2 regions of the Megamonas funiformis genome follow, and region 2 is predicted to be linked to the other one. Evidence: a T-box and tRNA genes for the amino acid it is inferred to sense, from the RefSeq annotation. Region 2 holds a T-box; the other holds one or more tRNA genes.
What was found. The T-box of region 2 lies ahead of glyQ (glycine--tRNA ligase subunit alpha). A T-box ahead of a tRNA ligase gene usually reads a tRNA of that ligase, here a tRNA-Gly.
Positions count from the first base shown of each region.

Region 1: it encodes a tRNA-Gly, which carries the amino acid that the T-box ahead of glyQ (glycine--tRNA ligase subunit alpha) is inferred to sense. The anticodon was not compared.

Region 1 is NZ_CP048627.1:1,673,655-1,680,736, forward strand. Features, by position in the region: gene mnmA (tRNA 2-thiouridine(34) synthase MnmA) at 1-922, opposite strand, end outside; gene GXM21_RS08500 (replication-associated recombination protein A) at 1,029-2,387, opposite strand; gene dut (dUTP diphosphatase) at 2,389-2,838, opposite strand; tRNA gene GXM21_RS08510 (tRNA-Cys) at 2,943-3,017, opposite strand; tRNA gene GXM21_RS08515 (tRNA-Gly) at 3,021-3,095, opposite strand; gene GXM21_RS08520 (ASCH domain-containing protein) at 3,278-3,622, opposite strand; gene GXM21_RS08525 (biotin--[acetyl-CoA-carboxylase] ligase) at 3,884-4,864, shown strand; gene GXM21_RS08530 (type III pantothenate kinase) at 4,885-5,703, shown strand; gene dusB (tRNA dihydrouridine synthase DusB) at 5,700-6,656, shown strand; gene GXM21_RS08540 (DUF368 domain-containing protein) at 6,968-7,082, shown strand, end outside.
Region 2 is NZ_CP048627.1:1,067,579-1,074,660, reverse strand. Features, by position in the region: gene glyS (glycine--tRNA ligase subunit beta) at 1-429, opposite strand, end outside; gene glyQ (glycine--tRNA ligase subunit alpha) at 432-1,310, opposite strand; T-box leader at 1,377-1,548, opposite strand; gene GXM21_RS05295 (cytosine permease) at 1,631-2,857, opposite strand; TPP riboswitch at 2,930-3,036, opposite strand; gene rplS (50S ribosomal protein L19) at 3,200-3,541, shown strand; gene lepB (signal peptidase I) at 3,617-4,153, shown strand; gene GXM21_RS05280 (DNA-deoxyinosine glycosylase) at 4,212-4,724, opposite strand; gene clpB (ATP-dependent chaperone ClpB) at 4,976-7,082, shown strand, end outside.

The DNA.
Region 1 (7,082 bases), 610 kb from region 2:
ATTCACATTCTTTAGCACCATAACGAATTTTAGCAGTAGTAACGAATTTTTCAGTGAAATCATCTCTCGTGATAAAGTTTAAATCTTTAGCTACTAATCCTTTAGCAAAAACATCTTTATTTTCACCAACAATTACATGATTACGTTTCACATCTAAACCGACTACATATAATGGATGAGCAGCAGCTATACCTAATCCTTTTCTTTGCCCCACAGTATATAATGGTACACCTTCATGTCGACCCAATTTATTACCATTGACATCAACAATATCACCAGGTTTTAAAATATGTGGTGCTTTTGCTTTTAAATAAGCTTTATAGTCATCATTTGGAATAAAACAAATCTCCTGACTTTCAGGCTTATTAGCTACTGGTAAATTCATTTTTCCAGCTAATTCGCGAGTTTTTTCCTTGCTATAATTTCCAAGTGGCAACATAAAATGCTTTAATACATCTTGGGTCAAAGTATATAAAACATATGATTGGTCTTTTCTTACATCTAAACCTTTTTTTAATAAATATCTGCCTGTTTTTTCATCTTGTTCAATGCGTGCATAATGACCAGTAGCTACACAATCTGCACCTAATTCTAAGCAATCTTTCAATAAACTACCAAATTTTACAGTATTATTACATCTCACACAAGGATTAGGTGTTCTACCTTTTGCATATTCACTGATAAAATATTTTATTACATCATCTTTAAATTTCTTATGATAATTAACTACATAATGTGGAATATTCAACTCATCTGCTACTTTTTTAGCATCACTGACAGCAGTTGAACCGCCTGCTTCTCTACTTTCATCACTTAAAGTCATTGTTACGCCAATAACATCATAACCTTGTTCTATCAATAAAGCAGCTGTAAGCGAACTATCTACGCCACCACTCATAGCTACTGCTACCTTTTTTTTCATCTTCTTTTCCCCTCTAAAAATCTATCTACAAATAACAAATATATATTTCCTAGTAAACAACTAAGATATATTCATATACTAACAAACTAATGCTTTTTTGTCAAAATTAAGCTTTTATTTTTTCACAAAACTGCATATATCTACCAATTTTTTCTTCATATCCATTTGATGTTGGCATATAATATTTAGCATTTTTTATTTTGTCAGGCAAATACTGTTGTTTCACTATATGATATGGATAATCATGAGCATATTTATAATCTACACCATGACCGAGTTTTTTAGCACCTTTATAATGACAATCTCTTAAGTGTATTGGTACTTGCCCACAATCTTGACTTTTTACTTGTTCTATAGCTTTATCAATCGCCAAATAACTGGCATTACTTTTAGGCGCAGATGCTATATATGTTACTGCTTGTGCAAGTGGTATACGAGCTTCAGGCATACCCAAAAATTGAACAGCTTGCACTGTAGCCATAGCCAAAACTAAAGCTTGTGGATCTGCATTTCCCACATCTTCAGAAGCACAGATAGCAATTCTTCGAGCAATAAAATTAATATCTTCACCTGCTACCAACATTCTTGCTAAATAGTGCAACGCCGCATCAGGGTCGCTTCCCCTCATACTCTTGATAAATGCCGATACTATATCATAGTGATTATCACCATTTTTATCATATGTTTGAATTTTTTCACTGATAATACTTTCAATAATTTCTTTATTGATATTATGATTTTGCTCTAACGCCACATCGCCAGCTTGCTCTAATATATTCAAAGCCACTCTAGCATCGCCACCAGCATATTGAGCTATTATCGATAATATTTCATCATCATACTTAAATTTATATTTACCCAAACCGCGAACTTTATCTTCTAAAGCTATTTTTAAGATATCAATTAAATTTTGTTCATCTAATAATTCTAATTTTACTACACGAACTCTAGATAATAACGCATGATTTACTTCAAAATACGGATTTTCTGTAGTAGCACCAATCAAGATAATTCTACCATCTTCAACATAAGGCAATAATACATCTTGTTGAGCCTTATTAAAACGATGTATTTCATCTAAAAATATAATTGTACGTTTACGATAATATCTTCTATTTTCATCAGCTTTTTCAATGATTTTACGCACATCAGAGATACCAGCAGACACCGCGTTTAATCGAGAAAATTCACTTTTTGTCATACCTGCAATCATTTTCGCAAGCGTTGTCTTTCCTGTACCTGGAGGCCCATATAAAATCATCGAAGGTATTTTATCTTCTTGTACCATTCTACGCAAAAATGATTTTTTACCCAGTATTTTTTCCTGTCCTATATATTCATCAAAATTACGCGGTCTCATTCTTTCAGCTAACGGACGATAATCTTCATCCATTTCTATGGTATTTTCGCTTATATTTTTATTATTTTCACTAGCCATTGCTGAAAATAAGTCTAAATCTTGCATATTATTCTCCTGTTGAACCAAAACCGCCACTTCTTATAGTATCAACATTTTTTTCATCATCTATAGTTAAAAATTTATAAAAAATGGCTTGAGCTATTCTCATACCTTTAGTAATTTCTACATCTTCATCACCAAAGTTTATCAGACCAATCATTATATGACCTTCATTATCTTCATTGTTATAATAATCTGCATCAATAACACCTTGAGAATTTACTAAATTCAAATTCTTTTTAAAAGCTAAACTAGAACGAATATGTATACCTAAATATTCATCATCTTGCATATAAGCTTTTAATCCTGTTGCAATTACTGCCATCTGCCCAGCTTTTATGATTTTATCTTCAGCAGCTTCGATATCATAACCTGCTGATTTACTTGTTTTTCGAGTTGGTAAATTTATATATTTATCTTTAAAATCACTCACTATTTCAAAACCACGATTACGCAAAAAAACAACTCCTTAAAAATTATATTCAATATTTTTCACAGCTCAATATTTTATTATATAACAAAAATGCACTGTGCAATCACACAGTGCATAATAAATTCATTTGGAGGCGGCACCCAGATTTGAACTGGGGAATAAAGGTTTTGCAGACCTCTGCCTTACCACTTGGCTATGCCGCCGTCTGGAGCGGAAAACGAGGCTCGAACTCGCGACCCTCACCTTGGCAAGGTGATGCTCTACCACTGAGCTACTTCCGCATTTGACGTTTTTTGTCTGCCGCTGTATCAGCGACATATATTATTATATGTATAACAGAGTATTTTGTCAACAACTTTTTTGAAAAAAATTTAAAAAATTTTTCAATGCCTCCAAAAGCCCAATAAATAAGCTATTTTCCCATTATATAGAAATGAAAAAATAGCTTATTATTCAAAATTTCTTAAAGAACTTCAGAAAAATATATCACTGTTACAGTATCATCTAAAGTAATTCGACGCTGATAAATATTTTCAAAATCTAAACGTAATTCTTCTAATGAATCAATTTCTGGATTTTGGTGACCTAAATCTTTTGAAGTTAATTCAGCGAATTTTTTTACGCGAACTTTATCAATGATTGCTGTATATAATCTTTTTTTCACTTCATATTTTTTACCAGTAGTAATCCACACTATAGAACTTTCTGGATATTGACTGCGAACATCTCCTAAGCGAACAGTACAATTTTTTTTGCGTGACATAATCAATTCTTCATGTTTTTTTGCCTGAAAGTTTAATGCCATCATCATAATCTACCTCCAATTTATAAAATATAATCTAATTCTTAAAGATATTTAAAGATATATATATTATATTTTACTAAAATTTGTAAAAATCCTTTTTTCTTCTAAAATTTATTATCTAACTTTATTGCGAATATGACTTTGTTAGGCTATTATATATTTTAACAATCAAGATTTTTATTAATCTATTTATTATATTTATATCACCTATCAAAATCTTAAAGAAAAGAGGGTAGCTATTGTTATTTTATAACAATTTTTATTATGCGTTCTCAAATCTTAAATTTATTAAAACAAAATGGCAACAAATTTTTATCTGGTGAATACTTAGCTGATACGCTAAAAGTATCTCGAACTGCTATCTGGAAACATATAAAAGCATTACGTGATAATGGCTATAATATTGAAAGTGTTCCTAGAAGTGGTTATCGTTTGATTGACTCTCCAGACTTATTATCAAGTGAAGAAATAAAATCTTCTCTCACTACTAAAATATTAGGTTCTGAAATTTTATATTTTGAAACTGTAGACTCCACAAATACTCAAGCTAAAAAAGTAGCACTTCAAGGTGTTAAAGATGGTACTATCATCATCAGTGAAGAACAAGGTGGTGGTAGAGGCAGATTATCTCGCTCTTTCTTTTCTCCTAAATATAAAGGGATTTGGTTTTCTGTCATTTTAAAACCAAAATTTTTACCTCAAGAAGCACCAAAATGTACATTGATGGCTGCTACTGCTATCACCAAAGCTATCGAAGATGTTACTGGTGTAAAAGTTGGTATTAAATGGCCTAATGATGTTTTATATGAAGGAAAAAAATTAGTAGGTATTTTGACAGAAATGAATGCTGAAATGGATTGCATAAATTACATCATTATTGGTATGGGAATTAATGTTAATATTGATAAAGAAGAAATGCCTGAAGAAATTCAAAATATCGCTACTTCTTTGAGTCAAATTACAGGTAAAAAAATTTCTCGTTTAAAACTTTTAAATAAAATCTTGTATTACTTAGAACATTTGTATATAATCTGTCAAGAGGAAGGTTTTGCACCTATTCTTGATGAATGGCGTAAATATTCCATTACTTTAAATCAACATATCCGTGTAATCGGCACAAATGAAGTCTTAGAAGGAATTGCCGTGGATATTGATGATGATGGTGCTCTTCTTGTAAATATTGATGGACAAATAAAACGTGTGTTAGCAGGCGATGTTTCTATTCGACCAGTACAAAACCGCTAAACTCACAGATGGAGGATAAAATGCTTTTAGTTTTTGACATTGGTAACAGTAATATCGTTATGGGTGCTTATGATGGTAAAAAACTTTATCGTCATTGGCGAATTTCCACCGACCGACAAAAAACTGGCGATGAGTATGGTATGCTCATAAACGAACTGTTCCGTTTCCAAGGTATGGATATGAACGATATTGATGATATTATTATCTCATCTGTTGTTCCACCTCTTGTTATTCCTATTAGTAAAATGTGTGAACGTTATTTTAAAATAAAACCATTACTTGTAGGTCCTGGTATAAAAACTGGCATTCGCTTAGTTTATGAAAATCCACGCCTTTTAGGTGCTGACCGTATTGTAAATGTTGTTGGTGCTTTTGAACAATATGGTGGTCCTTTGATTGTAATTGATATCGGTACTGCTACTACTTTTGATGTAGTAAATGATAAAGGTGATTTTTTAGGTGGTGTAATAGCTCCTGGTATCGGTATGTCAGCAGATGCTTTATTCCAAAAGGCTGCTAATTTGCCTCGTATAGAACTTGTTACTCCTAAAAATGTAATTTGCCATAATACTATTACAAATATGCAATCTGGTATTATCTATGGTGCTGTAGGGCAAATAGATGGTATTGTAAATCGTATAAAAAAAGAATATGGTAAAGATATGACTGTAATCGCAACTGGTGGACTTGCTCGCATGATTGCGGAAGAGTCTAGCACTATTGATAAAACAGATCATTTCTTAACTTTGACTGGTCTTCGCGTTCTCTATGAACGTAATGCTGCTTCAAGAAAGGGGTACTTAGAAAGGTTAAAAAATAAGCCTTCAAATAATTTATGAAAATAGGAAACTTAGAAATAACTACTCCCGTATTTTTAGCACCTATGGCTGGTGTAACTGATACTGCTTATTGTATTTTAGCTCAACGTATGGGCTGTGGTCTCGTTTATTCTGAAATGGTCAGCGACCAGGGTATTAATTTTCGCAATGAACGAACTTTAGAAATGTTAAAGACTGTTCCTGAACAAAGACCTTTAGCTATTCAATTATTCAGTGGTAATCCTGAACGTATGTATAAAGCAGCTAGTTTTGTGGCTTCTTTGAATTGTTGTGATATGATTGACATAAATATGGGGTGCCCTGCACCGAAGATTGTACGCAATAGCGAGGGTTCAGCTTTGATGAAAGATCCTGTTTTAGCATATGAAATAATGTGTGCTACTCGTGAAGCTGTAAAAGATATGCCTGTTACTGTGAAAATGCGTAAGGGCTGGGATAGTGAACACTGTAATGTCGTTGAAATGGCTGGGCTTGCTCAAAAGGCTGGGCTTGATGCTATTGCTGTTCATGGCAGAACTAGAGAAGAATTTTATCGTGGTCATGCTGATTGGGATATTATTCGCGAAGTTAAACAGGCTGTTGATATTCCTGTCATCGGTAATGGCGATGTTAGAACTTGCCAGGATTTAAAAAATATTTTTGAACATACTGGTTGTGATGCTGTCATGATTGGTCGTGGGGCTCAGGGTAATCCTTGGATTTTCCGCCGTTTTAAAGAATTTTTATTTACTGGTGTCGATCCTGGTGAACCTAGCATTGATGAAAGAAAACAGGTTATTTTAGAACATTTGGATATGCTTTTGAAATGGAAGGGCGATTATATTGGTCCTCGTGAAATGAGAAAGCATGCTACGTGGTATACTCATGGCTTGTATGGCAGTGCTAGTTTGAGACAAAAGTTTAATTCGGCTGTTTGTAGGGAAGATTTCGTTAAAATTTTAAATGATATGTGATTATATGATTTTATTTGGTTAAATTAGAGCGATGTTTTTACATCGCTTTTTATTTATTTTTTTCGTCTAGACTTTTGCTAAGCTTGCTATTATTACATCTATTTTATGTCGTCTTTTATTTTCTTTTCTAATTGATGATTTGATTTTGTAAAATCTTTGTAAATTCTTTTTTTGTTAATTGACTTTATTTTTTACAAACTATACAATTATAGTATGTTTTGGAAATCTCATATTAGGCATAACCTTTTATAGGCTATGTCTTTTTTATTGTCAATTTATTTTTTATTTTAGAAGGGGTTTTGTTTACTTTTATGAGAAATTATGTTGTAACTTTTGCTAAGTCGTTAGTTGTTGGTTCTACCATGCTAGTTCCTGGTGTTAGTGGCGGTTCTATGGCTATGATACTTGGGATTTATACTAAATTAA
Region 2 (7,082 bases):
CATATTTTTAGGGAAGTTCAAACCTTCTACTAATTCTTTTAATAAAGTAGGTAAAAGTTCTACAGTCTGTTTGCCTTCTTCGCTGGAAACAGCATATACATAACCATCTTTTACTACTAAATCAGCAACATCTACTTTTTTGCCACGAGCAAAACCAATAGCTGCTTTTGTAGGATTGCCATCTTTATCAAAAGCGATAGCAGTAGATGGGCCTTTATATTCACTAGATGCACCTTGCTGAGTTTCTGCAAGATTTTTTACTAAAAGTGCAGTTCTACGAGGTGTACCAAGAGTTGTTACTTCATCAAAATCAAGACGCATTTCTTGAAATTTTGCAGTTGCTTTTTCTTTTAATTGAGCTAAAATTCCTGGCATAAAATGAGCAGGAACTTCTTCTGTACCAATTTCTAATAATAAATCTTTAGCCATTATTATTTTGCTCCTTTCTTCAAGAGAGGATAGCCGAGTTCTTCACGCTGTTTTAAATAACATTGAGCACAAAGACGAGCAAGATTACGTACACGAGAAATAAACGCTGTACGTTCAGATACGCTGATTGCTCCACGAGAGTCAAGCAAGTTAAATGTATGAGAACATTTTAATACATAATCATATGCTGGATGAACATAGCCAAGCTCAATTACGCGAACAGCTTCTTTTTCGTATTTATCGAAAAGGTCAAATAAAAGAGCAGTATCTGCAAGTTCAAAGTTATAAGTGGATTGTTCAAATTCATTTTGATGGAATACATCACCATAAGTGTATGTGCCATTCCAATCAATATCATAAACATTTTCTTTTTCTTGAATATACATTGCAATACGTTCAAGACCATAAGTGATTTCAGAAGCTACAGGTTTTACATCAACACTACCTACTTGTTGGAAATAAGTAAACTGTGTGATTTCCATACCATCGAGCCAAACTTCCCAACCAAGACCCCAAGCACCAAGTGTTGGAGATTCCCAGTTATCTTCAACAAAACGGATATCATGTTCTTTTTCATTGATACCGAGTTTTGCTAAGCTCTGTAAATAAAGTTCCTGAATATTATCAGGAGATGGTTTCATAATTACCTGGAATTGATGATGTTGGAATAAACGGTTAGGATTTTCACCATAACGACCATCAGCTGGACGACGAGATGGTTCTACATATGCTACATGCCAAGGTTCAGGGCCAAGTACACGTAAAAATGTAGAAGGGTTCATAGTACCTGCACCTTTTTCCACGTCATAAGGTTGAGCTAAAATACAGCCTTGCTTAGACCAAAATTCCTGCAAAGTCAGGATAATTTCCTGAAATGTCATAAATATACCTCCTTGATATTCATGGGCGACAAAATAAAAAATCTCGCCCATGTAACAACAAAATGTTACAGGGACGAGATGTATTCCCGCGGTTCCACCCTGATTGACTTAAATATATTTAAGTCCTCTTTAGAATGTTATTTATTATTATAAAGCTCCCTAGTGCCATTCACTTTTTGTAGTCTTACACCATCACTACTCGCTGATTAAAGTTACTTTTCTAGTTCATTGCTGTACATAAAGTCTAGCAAAAGAAAAAATCCTTGTCAATATATTTATGTTGTTTACTTTTAGATTTATGGCTAAATAATAAAATACTTTTAATATCTCTTATTTAAACTAAATTTTTTTGCTCCAATCAATTGATTAACAAAAATATTAATAATGGCTATAGCTAACATAACTGGCACAGTAATCCCAATAAAAGTGCTGTAATCAATCAACAATTCATAAGCTATAAAACCAATTAACCATAAAAGACAATTTTTACCAGTGATAAGTGAATTTTGATGATAAATATTATAGCTAAAGAAATATTCAGAAAAAGCAATAGCAAATAACGGTGCAAAAGTTGCTGCTATAAAATAAAGGAAAGTTTCATATTGTTCCATGGATAAGAAAATAGCAAGCAATGTAGAAATTATACATACAAAAAACGCTGTATATTTTACATCTAATTGATTACTGATATGATTTAAACAAATACTTGAAGAATTTATCGTAATGAAATTTGTTGTTACTGTAGATAATAAAATAACAACTAAAGAAATAACACCCAATCCAGATAACATGAAAATATCACAAATATCTGTTATCCCATAATGAACAGCACTACCTAAGCCAATTGTATACATTAAAATACTGCCAAAACAATATGCCACTACACAGCTCAATGTACCTGTAGATTGATTTTTAAGTGTTCTTGTATAATCTGAAATAACTGGCATCCATGATAAACACATAGCAATATTTAATTCTACCGCCATGCCAAAACTCATACTTTCATCTAAAGAAGTTACCACTTCATTTGCAGAAACTACAGCCCCAAAACCTAAATATAAAGAAGCAAGCAATAAACAAAGCATTACTACTTTATTTATCTTACTTACAAAATCCATTGTACTAAAAATCCAAATGCAAGGAAAAAGACCTATAATAATTGTCCATAAAATAGTATTTTCTCCCATATTCCATAAAGATGCCATTAATTTATTAAAAGCTTGTGCCCCAATGATGGTCATTATAGAAGTCCAACCTATTAATTGAATAGTATTTAATAGAGAGAAACTAACAGAACCCAACTTACCAAAAGATAAATTAATACTTTCAGAAGCACTACAACGTTTATTAGCACCGATAATCCCTGCTAAATAAAGAATAATTCCACCAATTACATGACCTACTAAAATAGCTAAAAATCCATCTTTCATGCCAAGTGGTGCTAAAAAAGTTCCTGTCATGATTTCAGCCACAGAGACTGCTGTACCAAACCAAATCAATGATACATTAAAACTAGAATTATTTGTTGATGTAAAAAATGTAGACAAAAAATCACCTCATAAAAAATAAAAATATTTAAAAATAAAAAAAGGAAATAGCCATGCCATTTCCTTGAAAATACGTAATCAAACTAATATTTCCCTACGTTGGCATTATCCAAATCAGGTCATAGGTCGAAGTTCACAACTTCCTCTCAGCCTGTCTACAAGCTCCCTTTTTCATATTCTGCCTTTAATATAAATTATCCTAAAATATTTGTCAAACTCTCGAAAAATCTCCAAAAAATATATTGCATAGCCTATTTTTATATGATAAAATAACCTAGTATGCAACAAACGGTCCGCTGTGAGATATTCTTATATGAACGTTTGAATTAAGGAGGAAAAATAATGAATATTATTCAGGCTTTAGAACAGGAACAATTACGTAACGATATCCCTAAATTCATCCCTGGCGATAGCGTTCGCGTACATGTAAAAGTAGTTGAAGGATCCAACGAACGTATTCAGATGTTCGAAGGTGTTGTAATCGCTCGCCAAGGTTCTGGCGTTCGTGAAAACTTCACAGTAAGAAGAATTTCTTATGGTGTTGGTATTGAACGTACTTTCCCAGTACATTCCCCACGCCTTGCAAAAATCGAAGTTACTCGTAGAGGTATTGTTCGTAGAGCAAAACTTTATTATCTTCGTAACCTTACTGGTAAAGCTGCTCGTATTAAAGAAAGACGCTAATATCTTCATAAGAGGGACTGCCTATGGCAAGTCCCTTTTGTTTTATTAGTATGTTCTAGTAGAGGGAGGATTATCATGGCTGATAAAAAAGAGTCATCTTTAGGTAGTGAAATTAAAGATTGGGTTATTTCCATAGCTATCGCTGTTGTCTTAGCCTTATTCATTCGTCATTTTGTAGTAGAATTATATTTAGTTGATGGACCTTCTATGCGTCCGACATTACAAAATCAAGAGCGTTTAGTCGTTAATAAATTTATTTATAATTTACATGACCCTGAACGCGGTGATATCTTGGTATTCCAATATCCAAAAGACCCTAGCCGTGATTTTATCAAACGTGTAATTGCAATTCCTGGAGATACTATTGAAATCAAAGATGGTCATATTTATGTAAATGGGGAATTAAAAAATGAACCATATATCTTAAGCACAACTAGAGGCGATTATCCACTGGCTACTGTACCAGAAGGACATATCTTTGTAATGGGCGATAATCGCAATAATTCCGAAGATAGTCGTTTCGCTGATGTAGGCATGGTACCATTTGATTTAATCAAAGGTAAAGCAATACTCATCTTCTGGCCACTTGATAAATTAAGAACATTACCATGATAATAACGAAAAGGTACCTATGAAATATTTTGTAGGTACCTTTTTTATTTTATAAAATCTATTTATTGTTTATATGTCTAGCTAAAGCTTGTTGCCAAACTTCTTGAAGCATCGGCAAACGAAATTTAGCATTTGCTGGACTTGTAGATGGCAAAGTATAAAAAGTATATGTTTTATCTTTTAAAATATCTTTATTATATTTCTTAAAGCACTGAAAAGATTTTCCGCCATTAAAACAAATAGTCTTTATCTTAGGATATTTAGCAAATAAAGCTTTAAAATCATTTGGCACTTCATCGCAAATAGCACTATCTAAACTACCTTCTCGAATACAAGAATCTATAGAGTCCCATAGCGCAATATGATTTTTTCTCAATAATTCTAGTCGCTCTTGATAAATAGTTGGTATTATTCCTTCATTAAAAAATATAGCCATTAATTTCCAAAATCTATTTTGAGGATGAGCATAATATTGTTGCTGTTCCAAAGATTTCACACTTGGCATTGAACCTAAGATAATAGTTGTACAATTTTCATCAATAGATGGGGCAAATCCTATGAGTCTTTCCATAAATAAAATCACCTCTATCTTATTATAATATAAAGATTTTTAGTATAGATAAAAAATTTTTAAAAATAAATGTCAAAAAGTCAAAATAATGTTTGACAATTTGACTTTTAGCTTTTATAATATGTTTTGTAAGCAAATATGAAACTAAAGTATAACATAAATTATTACTTTAGTATTTATGTTTACTATATTATTGTTTTTATACTATTATTAATCGAAATGTTACTCATCATGACTTGGAGGTATAAATCATGGGTGAAGAAAAATATACACAAAAAGTTTTAGAAGCTATGCAATCTGCACAGCAAGAAGCAGCACTTCGCTATCATCAAGAAATTACATCTGCTCATGTTCTTTCTGCTTTGATTAAAGAACCAGAAGGTTTACTCGCTACTATTTTTGCTGAATGTAGAGTAGATTTACCTATGCTCAAAGCAAAATTAGAACAAATACTCAAAAAAATTCCTAGCGTAAAAGGTCAAAGTCGTTTAGGCATGAGTACAGAAATGGTTCGTGTATTAGGTAGAGCAGCAAAACTCGCTGAAAACATGAACGATGAATATATAAGCACAGAACATTTATTATTAGCTATTGTCAGCGATAGCGATGACGAAATGCAAACATTATGTAGAGAATTTAATCTACATCAAAATAAAATTCAAGCTGTAATCAAATCAGAACGTAAACAAAATGTAAATAGTGATAATCCTGAAAGTGGTTATAAATCACTTGAAAAATACGGTCGTGATTTAACAGCTATGGCAAGAGTTGGTAAGCTCGACCCTGTTATTGGCCGTGATGAAGAAATCCGCCGTACTATCGAAATCTTATCTCGTCGTACTAAAAATAACCCAGTATTAATCGGTGAACCTGGTGTTGGTAAAACTGCTATCGTTGAAGGTTTAGCTCGCCGTATCGTAACAGGTGATGTTCCAGAATCTCTAAAAAATAAAACATTATATTCTCTTGATATGGGCTCATTAATCGCTGGTGCTAAATATCGTGGTGAATTTGAAGAACGTCTAAAATCTGTATTAAATGAAATCTCTAAATCCGATGGACAGATTTTATTATTCATCGATGAAATTCATACTGTAGTAGGTGCTGGCGCAACTGAAGGTGCTATGGACGCTGGTAACTTATTAAAACCAATGTTAGCACGTGGACAACTCCGCTGTATTGGTGCTACTACTTTAAATGAGTACCGTAAATATATTGAAAAAGATACAGCTCTTGAACGTCGTTTCCAACCTGTAATGGTAGGTCAACCATCTGTAGAAGATACTATCTCTATCTTGCGTGGCTTAAAAGAACGTTATGAAGTTCATCACGGTGTAAGAATTCGTGATAATGCACTTGTTTCTGCAGCTGTATTATCTGATAGATATATCTCCGATAGATTTTTACCAGATAAAGCTATCGACTTAGTTGATGAAGCTGCTGCTAAACTTCGTACTGAAATCGAATCTATGCCAGAACCTATTGAAAAATTGCGTCGTAAAATCATGCAATTACAAATAGAAGAAGAAGCATTAAATAAAGAAACTGATGAAGCATCTAAAGAAAAACTTGCTAAACTCATTGATGAAAAAACTAAATTACAAAATGAAGAAAATGAATTAAAAACAAAATGGGATAGAGAAAAACAAGGTATTGTTCGTGTACGTGCTATCAAAAAAGAAATGGATAGTGCCAATACGGAAATGGAAAAAGCTCAACGCAGTGGCGATTATGCCAAAGCTTCTGAAATCAAATACGGTAAATTACCACAACTTCAAAAAGAACTTGAAGAAATGGAAAAAGCTGTTCATGATGAAGAAGGCAATCGTCTCTTAAAAGAAGAAGTATCTGAAGAAGATATTGCCCAAGTAGTAAGTCGTTGGACTGGTATTCCTGTTACTAAAATGCTCACAGGTGAAAGAGAAAAACTCGTGCATTTAGAAGATGTTCTTCATGAACGTGTAGTCGGTCAAGATGAAGCTGTAAAAGCCGTAAGTGAAGCTATTATTCGTGCTCGTGCTGGTATCAAAGACCCTAATCGTCCAATTGGTTCTTTCATTTTCCTCGGCCCTACTGGTGTAGGTAAAACTGAACTTGCAAAAACTTTAGCTGAAAGTCTATTTGATGATGAACGCAGTATTATTCGTATCGATATGAGCGAATATATGGAAAAACATTCTGTAGCTCGTTTAATTGGGGCTCCTCCAGGATATGTTGGCTATGATGAAGGTGGTCAACTCACTGAAGCAGTTCGTCGTCGTCCATATAGCGTAATTTTACTTGATGAAATTGAAAAAGCTCATCGTGATGTATTCAATGTATTATTACAAATCTTAGATGATGGTCGTTTAACTGATG